One region of the Burkholderia cenocepacia genome, then DNA from elsewhere that is predicted to be linked to it. Evidence: predicted binding sites of a transcription regulator. Region 1 holds the regulator's gene; the other holds the start of a gene.
What was found. The regulator LexA, encoded in region 1, represses DNA repair genes until DNA is damaged. The targets are predictions, from matches to a motif close to ACTGTATNNNNATACAGT.
Positions count from the first base shown of each region.

Region 2: recA (recombinase RecA) is a predicted target of LexA. The motif match lies at 4,220-4,237, and genes of this name have one in related genera.

Region 1 is NZ_CP060039.1:2,314,210-2,320,029, reverse strand. Features, by position in the region: gene SY91_RS11155 (sulfate ABC transporter substrate-binding protein) at 1-903, opposite strand, end outside; gene lexA (transcriptional repressor LexA) at 1,168-1,815, shown strand; gene SY91_RS11145 (hypothetical protein) at 1,841-2,176, shown strand; gene SY91_RS11140 (DUF2939 domain-containing protein) at 2,206-2,928, shown strand; gene SY91_RS11135 (universal stress protein) at 3,016-3,513, opposite strand; gene nodI (nodulation factor ABC transporter ATP-binding protein NodI) at 3,845-4,759, shown strand; gene SY91_RS11125 (ABC transporter permease) at 4,766-5,599, shown strand; gene SY91_RS11120 (hypothetical protein) at 5,644-5,820, opposite strand, start outside.
Region 2 is NZ_CP060039.1:3,475,320-3,481,139, forward strand. Features, by position in the region: gene sucD (succinate--CoA ligase subunit alpha) at 1-122, opposite strand, end outside; gene sucC (ADP-forming succinate--CoA ligase subunit beta) at 192-1,358, opposite strand; gene SY91_RS16435 (DUF2889 domain-containing protein) at 1,427-2,035, opposite strand; gene recX (recombination regulator RecX) at 2,182-3,075, opposite strand; gene recA (recombinase RecA) at 3,075-4,145, opposite strand; gene SY91_RS16450 (response regulator transcription factor) at 4,332-5,060, shown strand; gene SY91_RS16455 (sensor histidine kinase) at 5,078-5,820, shown strand, end outside.

The DNA.
Region 1 (5,820 bases):
CACGTTCTTCGAACGCGGCCGGTAGTAGTTGCGCGCCGCGATTTCCTGGCCCTGCGGGCTGTACAGGTAGTTCAGGTAGGCCTCGGCCAGCTTGCGCGTGCCCTTCTTGTCGACCACCTTGTCGACCACCGCGACGGGCGGCTCGGCCAGGATGCTCACCGACGGCACGACGATCTCGAACTTGTCGGTGCCGAATTCCTTGACCGACAGGAACGCCTCGTTTTCCCAGGCGATCAGCACGTCGCCGATCCCGCGCTGCACGAAGCTCGTCGTCGCGCCCCGCGCGCCCGAATCGAGCACGCCTGCGTTCTTGTAGAGCTTCGTGACGAATTCCTTCGCCGTCTGCTCGTTGCCGCCCGGCTTGTGCTGCGCGTAGGCCCATGCGGCCAGGTAGTTCCAGCGTGCGCCGCCCGAGGTCTTCGGGTTCGGCGTGACGATCGAGATGCCCGGCTTGGTCAGGTCGTCCCAGTCCTTGATCCCCTTCGGGTTGCCCTTGCGCACCAGGAACACGATCGTCGACGTGTACGGCGATGCGTTGTCGGGCAGGCGCTTCTGCCAATCCTTGTTCACGAGCCCCTTGTTCGCGAGCGCGTCGATGTCGTACGCCAGCGCCAGCGTGACGACGTCGGCCTGCAGGCCGTCGAGCACCGAGCGCGCCTGCGCGCCCGAGCCGCCGTGCGACTGCTTGAAGTTGACGGTTTCGCCCGTCTTCGCCTTCCACTCCTTGCCGAACGCCTGGTTGAAATCCTGATACAGCTCGCGCGTCGGGTCGTACGACACGTTCAGGAAGGTCGTATCGGCCTGGGCATGCGTCGCGACGCCCAGCGCCGCCGCCGCGCCCAGCGCGAGTGTTGCGATCAGGCGGCCCGCTCCGCCCACCAGCCCCGTATTGCGCTTCGCCATCCTTGGTTCTCCAGTGTTGTCGGTATTGCGATGTCGGGCCAGTCTATCGAACGGGTTACATGATTAAAAATAATCGTTCCTTATTTTTTAATACTCAAAAGTGCTAACGCAGACGGGATGGACGGTTGCGGCGGACGAACCGGCGTCAGGGCGTCGCGAAATCGCGCCGGAACCGCCGCGATCGCGTCGAACCTCAAGTAACACTTGAAATTCGCCAAGTACTGTATAAAAATACAGCTCACTGTCTATCCATACAGTTGAGCCATGACCAAACTCACCGCCCGTCAGCAGCAAGTGTTCGACTTGATCCGTCGCGCGATCGAGCGCTCCGGATTCCCGCCCACCCGTGCCGAGATCGCGGCCGAACTGGGCTTCAGCTCGCCGAATGCGGCCGAGGAGCACCTGCGCGCGCTGGCTCGCAAGGGCGTGATCGAGCTGGCCGCCGGCGCATCGCGCGGTATCCGGCTGCTCGGCATCGACGACGCCCCGCACCAGTTCACGCTGCCGCATGCCGGCCTGATGCAACTGTCGCTGCCGCTCGTCGGCCGCGTCGCGGCCGGTAGCCCGATCCTTGCGCAGGAACACATCTCGCAGCACTACGCGTGCGATCCCGCGCTGTTCACCAGCAAGCCCGACTACCTGTTGAAGGTGCGCGGCCTGTCGATGCGCGACGCCGGCATTCTCGACGGCGACCTCCTCGCCGTGCAGAAGCGCACGGAAGCGAAGGACGGCCAGATCATCGTCGCGCGTCTGGGCGACGACGTCACGGTCAAGCGGCTGATGCGCCGGCCCGGCGGCCTCGAGCTGATCGCGGAGAACCCGGATTACGAAAACATCTTCGTCAAGGCCGGCAGCGCGGATTTCGCGCTGGAAGGCATCGCCGTCGGGCTGATCCGCTCGGGCGAACTCTGACATTCCGTCTCTCCAGGAGAACATCATGGAACGCCTTGCCCGCCTGCTGCCTTTCCGTCAATTCGGTCGCCTGCGTCATCTGCGCGGCCGCACGCCCTGCGCACCGCTGTCCGCGGCGGCGCCTGTGCAAGAAGAAGTCGCAGTCGAACGGCAGGCCTCCCTGCTGCCGTCAGCGCTCCCCGCGTTCGCGCGGGTATCGCTGAACGCCGGTCTCAATCACGCGGAGCCCGCGCGCCGCGCGCCGGTGCGTGTCTATCACGGCCGGTCGCGCCTGATCATGGTGGGCACGATCGATGCCGTGTGCCGGATGATCGATCGCTGCATCGCAGAGGAACGATCGGCCACGCCGGGCGGTCTCTGATTGCGGAACCTTCCCGCACCGGAGGCAACGTGACTGGATCGTCGCGCCGCGCATGGCGACTCAAGCCCCTCCTGATCGTCGCGCTGGTCGTCGCCGTCCTTGCGACGCTCGGCTATGCATACGCGTCGCCGTATGTCGCGCTCGGTCGCCTGAAATCGGCGATCGATGCGCGCGACGCGCAGGCGATCAGCGAGTATGTCGACTTTCCGTCGCTGCGCATCAGCCTGAAGCAGCAGGTCACGGAAGAGTTGATGCGCCGGATCGACGCAGTGAAGAAGGACAATCCGTTCGCGGTGATCGGCGCACTGATCGGGTCCGCGCTGATCGGCCCGCTGGTCGATGCTTACGCGACCCCGGAAGGCGTCGCTGCGCTGATGAGCGGATTGCCGCCGCGCGGCAATCCGGGCGAGCGTCCGCCAGAGTGGTCGAATCAGCCGCCGGCGGGGAATGCCCCCGGCAACACACCTGCCGCGCCGCCCGCCGCCAATCCGGCGCCGGCAAGTGCTGCCGTACCGGGCAGCAATCCGGCCGTTCCGGCGGCATCGTCGCCGGCACCCGTGCCTGCCGCACCGGCCAGCCCGAGCGAAGCAACCCAAGCGCCGCACCAGCAGCAAACCAGCGCGGGCTACCGAAATATCGACGAATTCGTCGTGACATACCAGCGCAGTGCCGACGGCACGCGCTATGCGGCGATTTTCCACCGCTTCGGGCTGTTTTCGTGGAAATTGTCCGGGATCGACCTGCATGCATAGCAGGCCGCGTTCGATGCCCGCACTGCTGATGCAGCGCGCCGCCTGACCGGCCCGCATCGCCGGTCGGGCAGTCATCGAGCCTTTAGATCATTTGCCGTTCGCCGTAGCCGCTTCACGCTCGCGCGCGATTTCGGCCTTCTGCTCTTCCGCCGACGAACACGCCACCAGGATGCTGCAGTTCACGCGATCGAGCAGTTGCGTATTGCCCGACCCCATCCACCATCTCGACAATCCGCTGCGGCACCGGTGGCCGACGACGACGAGGTCGACCTTCAGCTCCGATGCGAGATTCGCGATTTCGTCGATCGGATAACCGAATGCGAAATGGCCTTCGGCCTGCACGCCGCGCTCGCGCAGCCAGTTCACGCCTTCCTGCAGGATTTCGCGCGCCGTTTCCTCGAAGCGTCCGCATGCGACATCGGTCAGCAAACCTGCACTTTGCGCAATGCTCGAACGCATGTCGACGACCGACAGCAAATGCGTTTCGGCCTTCAGGTCCATTGCGAGATTGGCCCCGTAACGCAGCGCCTTGCGCCCTTCGAGCGTGCCGTCGTAACACAGCAAAATCTTGTTGTAGCTAGCCATGAAGCCTCCCTATCGCGACAACGAGCCTACGCATTCATCATGGTGCGCCGCAATTCAAGACGCAAGGGATGGAAAACGCTGATTCGCCCCGCACGGCGCGTGCGCGATGATGCGGCGCACGATCGGTGCGCAATTGCATCACACCGGGCAGACATGCCCTGAAGCGATGCGGCCAATGCACTAGAATGGCCCGCTCGACCTCCAGCGGGCCACCGCGCGCCGGCGTCGTGCGCTTCGGTCATGCTCGTGTGACACCCCTGCGCCCGATCCGTTCGCAAACCGGCCACACACCGGGCAGCAGAATGCGCCCGCTTGAAACGACAACACGCCCATGTCCGTCGCACCGATCGATTTCCGCAATGTCGAAAAGCGCTATGGCGACAAGCTCGTCGTCAATGGTCTGTCCTTCAACGTGAAGGTCGGCGAATGCTATGGCCTGCTCGGGCCGAACGGCGCCGGCAAGACCACGACGCTGAAGATGCTGCTCGGCCTCGCGCATCCCGATGCAGGCACCATTGCGCTGTGCGGCGAACCGATTCCATCGCGTGCGCGACATGCCCGCCGGCGGGTCGGCGTCGTTCCGCAGTTCGACAACCTCGACCCCGACTTCACCGTGCGCGAGAACCTGCTCGTGTTCAGCCGCTATTTCGGGATGTCGGCGCAGGCGGCCCGCGCGCTCGTCCCGTCGCTACTCGAATTCGCGAAGCTGGAAAACAAGGCCGATGCGAAGGTCGGCGAGTTGTCGGGCGGCATGAAACGCCGCCTCACGCTCGCCCGCGCGCTCGTCAACGATCCCGATGTGCTGGTGCTCGACGAGCCCACGACCGGCCTCGATCCGCAGGCGCGGCACCTGATGTGGGAACGGCTGCGTTCGCTGCTCGCGCGCGGCAAGACAATCCTGATCACCACGCATTTCATGGAGGAAGCCGAGCGCCTGTGCGATCGGCTGTGCGTGATCGAGGAAGGCCGCAAGATCGCCGAAGGCGCGCCGCACGCCCTGATCGAATCGGAGATCGGCTGCGACGTGATCGAGATCTACGGGCCCGATCCGGCCGCGCTGCGCGACGAATTGTCGGCATTCGCGAAGCACACCGAGATCAGCGGCGAGACACTGTTCTGCTATGTGATCGATCCCGAACCGCTCACCGCACGACTCAAGGGCCGCCCGGGGTTGCGCTATCTGCACCGCCCGGCCAATCTGGAGGATGTGTTCCTGCGGCTCACGGGCCGCGAGATGCAGGACTGATCGACCATGGACGTTCGCAACTATTCCGCCACCACGCCGTCGGCCCCGCCGCGCGAGTCGCGCTTCGCGATCGCGATGCCGGCGAACGCAAGCAACTGGGTCGCCGTCTGGCGGCGCAACTATCTCGTGTGGCGCAAGCTCGCGCTCGCGTCGATGTTCGGCAATCTCGCCGATCCGATGATCTATCTGTTCGGGCTGGGTTTCGGGCTCGGGCTGATGCTCGGCCATGTCGACGGCGTGTCGTATATCGCGTTCCTCGCGGCCGGCACGGTCGGCTCGAGCGTGATGATGTCCGCGAGCTTCGAGTCGATGTATTCGGGATTCTCGCGGATGCACGTGCAGCGCACGTGGGAAGCGATCATGCATACGCCGCTCGCTCTCGGCGACATCGTGCTCGGCGAGATCGTGTGGGCGGCCAGCAAGGCGCTGCTGTCGGGCGGCGCGATCATGCTCGTCGCGGGCGGGCTCGGCTATGCGCAGTTTCCGTCGATGCTGGCCGCGCTGCCGGTGATCGCGCTGGCCGGCCTCGCGTTCGCCAGCATCGCGATGATCGTCACGGCGCTCGCACCGTCCTACGATTTCTTCATGTTCTATCAGACGCTCGTGCTGACGCCGATGCTGCTGCTGTCGGGCGTGTTCTTCCCGATCACGCAGTTGCCGCCGATTGCGCAGCACGCGGCGCAGGCGCTGCCGCTCGCGAATGCGGTCGAACTGATCCGGCCCGCGATGCTCGGCCGGCCGGCGACCGACATCGCGCTGCACGTCGCGGTGCTCGCCGGCTATGCGATCGGCGGATTCCTGCTGTCCGCGTGGCTGTTCCGGCGGCGGATGATGCGCTGACGGCCGGCGCGCCGGACACCGGGCGCCGGCTTCATGCGACGACGTTACTCGTCGTCGTCGCTCCACGGAATTTCGACGTCGGTCAGGAACGCGACGGTCGCGAGCGGACCGCCTTCCTGGCGGCCGAGCTTGCCGTCCGCGCGATGCCATTCCACACGGAACTGCGTGCCCGGATCGTCGGCCACCAGATAGACCGTGCGCAGTTCTTCCTTGTCGGCTTC
Region 2 (5,820 bases), 1.2 Mb from region 1:
CCCGCGACGAATGCTTCGCGGCCGTTTGCGTATTCACGGCAGGCGCGCGTATGGAACTGACCGGTTTTGCCGGTAATGCCCTGCGTGATGACCTTCGTGTCCTTGTTGATCAGAATCGACATGTATTTTGACCTCTGTTCGATGGGCGTCGCGTGCAAACCGCGCCGCCCTACGTGTTCATTAGCGCGTGCTTACTTGCCTGCGGCAGCCGCGACGACCTTCTGCGCAGCCTCTTCCATGCTGTCGGCCGAGATGATCGGCAGGCCCGAATCGGCCAGCATCTTCTTGCCGAGGTCCTCGTTCGTGCCCTTCATGCGCACGACGAGCGGCACGTTCAGGTTCACGGCCTTCGAACCGGCGATCACGCCTTCCGCGATCACGTCGCAACGCATGATGCCGCCGAAGATGTTCACGAGGATCGCCTTCAGGTCCGGGTTCTTCAGCATCAGCTTGAACGCTTCCGTGACCTTCTCGGTCGTCGCACCGCCGCCGACGTCCAGGAAGTTCGCCGGTTCGCCGCCGAACAGCTTGATGGTGTCCATCGTCGCCATCGCGAGGCCCGCGCCGTTCACGAGGCAGCCGATGTTGCCGTCGAGCGAGATGTACGCGAGGTCGAACTTCGACGCTTCGATTTCAGCCGGATCTTCTTCGTCCAGATCGCGGTACGCGACGATTTCCGGGTGACGGAACAGCGCGTTCGAGTCGAAGTTGAACTTCGCGTCGAGTGCGGTGACCTTGCCGTCGCCGGAGACGTTCAGCGGGTTGATTTCGGCCAGCGATGCGTCGGTTTCCCAGAATGCCTTGTACAGGCCTTGCAGGATCGCGCGCGCTTGCGGAATCGATGCGGCCGGCACGCCGATCTTCGCGGCGAGGTCGTCGGCCTGCGCGTCCAGCAGGCCCGTCGACGGCTCGACGATGACCTTGTGGATCAGTTCCGGGTGCTTCTCGGCGACTTCTTCGATGTCCATGCCCCCTTCGCTCGAACCCATCAGCACGATCTTCTGCGAGATGCGGTCGACGACGAGGCTGACATACAGTTCCTGCTTGATGTCGGCGCCTTCTTCGATCATCAGACGGTTGACCTTCTGGCCTTCCGGACCGGTCTGGTGCGTGACGAGCTGCATGCCGAGGATCTGGTTTGCGTATTCGCGGACCTGCTCGATCGTCTTCGCCACCTTCACGCCGCCGCCCTTGCCACGGCCACCCGCGTGAATCTGAGCCTTCACGACCCATACCGGGCCGCCGAGCTCTTCCGCCACCTTGACGGCCTCGTCAACCGAGAACGCCGGCTTGCCGCGCGGTACCGCGACTCCGAATTTCCGCAGGATTTCCTTACCCTGGTACTCGTGAATCTTCATGCGTGATTCCCTTCAGTCTGAGAGTTGGATGAAAAGTCGCTTAAGACGCTTCTTCGAATGATTTCCGTTCATTCCTTCGTGCTGCCTTCACCGGGCAGATCCGGCCGAATCGGGCCGTACCAGCGCGGGTAGTACTGCCGCACGACCTCACCGTCGAATCGCAACGCACGGCAGCGGCCGAGCTGGAAAGGCGGTTCGGCGTGCGCGCCGTCGTGATCCGGCCCTTCGCCGCCCTCCTCGCGCACGTTCCACACGTCACCGGCGAACGCCTGGATCGCGGCCGTCGGCAGCACGGCGCACAGTTCGGTGAGATGGGAACAGCCTGCGACGCCGGCGAGCAGCCGGTTCGCGTTGCGGCGGAAATTGCGGAAGAGATTGAGCCCGATGAGGGCCCGATAGGCGGGCGGGGCGGATTGACAATGACCAGGATAGGGCACCCATTCCGAAGACGCTTCGGCGTCGACGACATTGAGGTCACGATCGATGGTCACGCGCAGCCAGAGTTCGTGGATCGGCAGGCCCTGGGGCCGGATGCCCGACGCAAGCGCGACATCGCGCGGCTTGTGGTCGGTCAGGCAGGCTTCGATGTCCCACAAGCCGTCGCCGCGCTCGTAGGCTTCCGCTCGGATTGCGCGTCGATGTCGCAACTGACGGGGCACGGGCTCGGATAGCGGCATGCTGGAGGTTGAGGCCGAAGAGGAAAACCCGTGGATTTTAGCATATTGGGTATTTGAGACAGTTTGCCGCGACGGCGGGTATTCCCGCCTGTCCGGAAGCGGTTGCAATGCAGCAAAATCGCGCGCCACGCGCGCGACGGGGCGGCTCAGTCGTCGATCGGGAAATCGTCGCCGACCTTCAGCAACTTCACGATGGTCGCGCTCGAGAAGCCGCGCGCGGCCAGGAAGCGCGCCTGCTTCGCGCGTTCGGCGGGCGTTTGCGGCAGTGCACCGAATTTCTTGCGCCAGACGGCCTGCGCGCGCGTCAATTCGGTCTCGCGCAATTGGGCATTCACCTCTTCGACGAGACTGTCGCCGACCGCATGGCGCTTCAACTCGCTGACGATGCGCGCGACGCCGACACGCGACGCGCGACGATGCACGAGGCTCTCGGCGAAGCGCGCGTCGGACAGCCAGCCTTCCTGTTCCAGCGCATCGAGTACCGGTTCGATGGACTCGCCTTCGTCGACGTAGGGTGCGAGCTTGCGCGCGAGCTCCGCGCGGCTGTATTCACGCCTCGACAAATAGCCGAGCGCGCGGCCCTTCAACGACCGCGGCGGCTTCGACGACTTGCACTCGCTGGCGCCCGGCGCGTCGCTTGAAGCAGCGCCGCCGGAAGATGCGCCGAAAGACGCACCGGCTGCGCGGCGTGTGCGGCGCGGATGCTGGCTGCTGCGCGTATAGACATCTTCCGTCGCGGGCGCACCGGCTGTGCGATCGCCCGGGGCACGATCGCCCGGGAAGCGGACACCGGACACGCGACGGCGGGAGCGATCATGCGCATCGAACGACTCATCGTCGTCGAACGGATCGTCCGGTGCGGCAATCTCAAATGAAACGAGGGCATCGTCGGATGCCCTCGTCGCGGTGCGGTTCGCGGCGTTGCCGCCTGAGTCCCGCCGGTCGGCGCCCGAGGAACCGGCTCGCCGGCCGGAGCGACCCGCCGTTTCGGGCACGTCGCTCTCCTCCGGCTCGCCAGCCTGACCTCGGCGCCCAACCATTACTCTTCTTCGTCCAACGCCTCGGCTTCGTTGGCTACGCCATCGGGCATGCTGACGACACCGAGCGATTCGCGGATGCGGTTTTCGATCTCGCGTGCGATTTCCGGATTCTCGCGCAGGAATTCACGCGCATTGTCCTTGCCCTGGCCGATCTTCTCGCCGTTGTAGCTGTACCAGGCGCCCGCCTTGTCGACGATCTTCGCCTGCACGCCGAGATCGATGATCTCGCCCTGACGCGAAATGCCTTCGCCGTACAGGATGTCGAAGATCGCTTCGCGGAACGGCGGCGACACCTTGTTCTTGACGACCTTCACGCGGGTTTCGTTGCCGATCACCTCGTCGTTCTTCTTGATCGAGCCGATCCGGCGAATGTCGAGACGCACCGACGAATAGAACTTCAGCGCGTTGCCGCCCGTGGTGGTTTCCGGGTTGCCGAACATCACGCCGATCTTCATCCGGATCTGGTTGATGAAGATCACCAGGCAGTTCGTGCGCTTGATCGTGCCGGTCAGCTTGCGCAGCGCCTGCGACATCAGGCGAGCCTGCAGACCCGGCAGCGAATCGCCCATCTCGCCTTCGATTTCGGCCTTCGGCACGAGCGCCGCGACCGAGTCGATGACGATCATGTCGATCGAGCCCGAGCGCACCAGCGCATCGGTGATTTCGAGCGCCTGCTCACCGGTGTCCGGCTGCGAGATCAGCAGTTCCGGCACGTTCACGCCGAGCTTCGACGCGTACTGGACGTCGAGCGCGTGCTCGGCGTCGATGAAGGCTGCCGTGCCGCCGATCTTCTGCAGTTCAGCGATGACTTGCAGCGTGAGGGTGGTCTTACCGGACGATTCCGGACCGTAGATCTCGACCACCCGGCCGCGCGGCAGGCCGCCAACGCCCAGCGCGATGTCGAGACCCAGCGACCCCGTGGAGACGACCTGGATATTCTCGGTCGCCTCGCCGTCGCCCATGCGCATGATCGAGCCCTTGCCGAACTGCTTCTCGATCTGCGCGAGTGCGGCCGCCAGCGCCTTGCTCTTCTCGGCGGTCATCCCGGAGCCCTTCTTGCTATCTTCCATGAATCGTCCTTTGCTATGATGAGCAGCGTCTGTTGGAGGCGCGCCCGCTTCAAGCGCTGCCCACGAATGCAGACACTGTATAAAAAAACAGTGTTTTGTGCAAGCCCGCAATGCAAAGCGTTGTGCACGAATAACTTCGGAGACAGCCGCGCCGGCGCGAACGCCCTGCCGGCACCGGTCAGCAACATGCGAATTCTCATCGCCGAAGACGACAGCATACTCGCGGACGGCCTCACCCGGTCACTCCGCCAATCGGGCTATGCCGTCGATCACGTGAAGAGCGGCGTCGACGCCGACACCGCGCTGTCGATGCAGACTTTCGACCTGCTGATCCTCGATCTCGGGCTGCCGAAAATGTCCGGGCTCGACGTGCTCAAGCGCCTGCGCGCGCGCAATTCCAATCTCCCCGTGCTGATCCTGACCGCCGCCGACAGCGTCGACGAACGCGTGAAGGGGCTCGACCTCGGCGCCGACGACTACATGGCCAAGCCGTTCGCGCTCAACGAGCTCGAGGCGCGCGTGCGCGCGCTGACCCGGCGCGGCGCCGGCGGCGGCCCGACCGTCGTGCGCCACGGCTCGCTCGCGTTCGACCAGGTCGGCCGCATCGCGTACGCGAACGATCACGTGCTCGATCTCTCCGCGCGCGAACTCGGCCTGCTCGAGGTGCTGCTGCAGCGGATCGGCCGCCTCGTGTCGAAGGAACAGCTCGTCGATCACCTGTGCGAATGGGGCGAGGAAGTCAGCAACAACGCGATCGAAGTCTACGTGCACCGGCTGCGCAAGAAGATCGAGCCGAGCGGCGTGCGGATCTCGACCGTGCGCGGCCTCGGCTATTGCCTCGAGAAGGTCGCGCCCGCGACGCCGGCCGACACGGCGGCGCCCCAGCCCGCGGCGGCCGGCACGCCGCTGCGCTGACGCCGGGCGGCGCCGCGATGGCCACGCCGGCCCATTCCCCTTCCCGCCACCCGACCGGCGCGCCGTCGTCGGCTGCCGACGAGGCGCGCGACGCGCGCTACGAAAACCCGTTCGCGCCGCCCGACGAAACCGAATCGCCCGAAACGCCGCGCCCGCGCTCGCTGTTCGGCGAAATCCTCGACTGGATGCTCGCGCCGCTGCTGCTGCTGTGGCCGATGAGCATCGCCGTCACCTATCTCGTCGCGAAGACGATCGCGAACAGCCCGTTCGATCGCGCGCTCGAGACCAACGCCTACGTGCTCGCGCGGCAGATCCATCCGGTCAACGGCGTCGCCGAGCTGACGCTGCCGGAGCAGACGCGCGACTTCCTGCGCGCGGACAACATCGACAGCGTCTACTTCCAGGTGCTCGGCACGCGCGGCGAGCTGGTCGCCGGCGAAGCCGACATGCCGCTGCCGCGCGACGAGGACCGCCCGCCGCCAGGCGTCGTCGTGTTCCGCGACGACCTGCTGCGCGGCAACGACGTGCGTGTCGCGTATACGACCGTCGCGCTGCCGCAGGCGAGCGGCGCGCAGCCCGTGCTCGTGCAGGTCGGCGAAACGCTCGACAAGCGCAACGCGCTCGCCAACGACATCATCAAGGGCGTGATCCTGCCGCAATTCGTGATCCTGCCGCTCGCGATCCTGCTCGTCTGGTTCGGGCTGTCGCGCGGGCTCGCGCCGCTCAACGCGCTGCAGGCGCACATTCGCGCGCGGCGGCC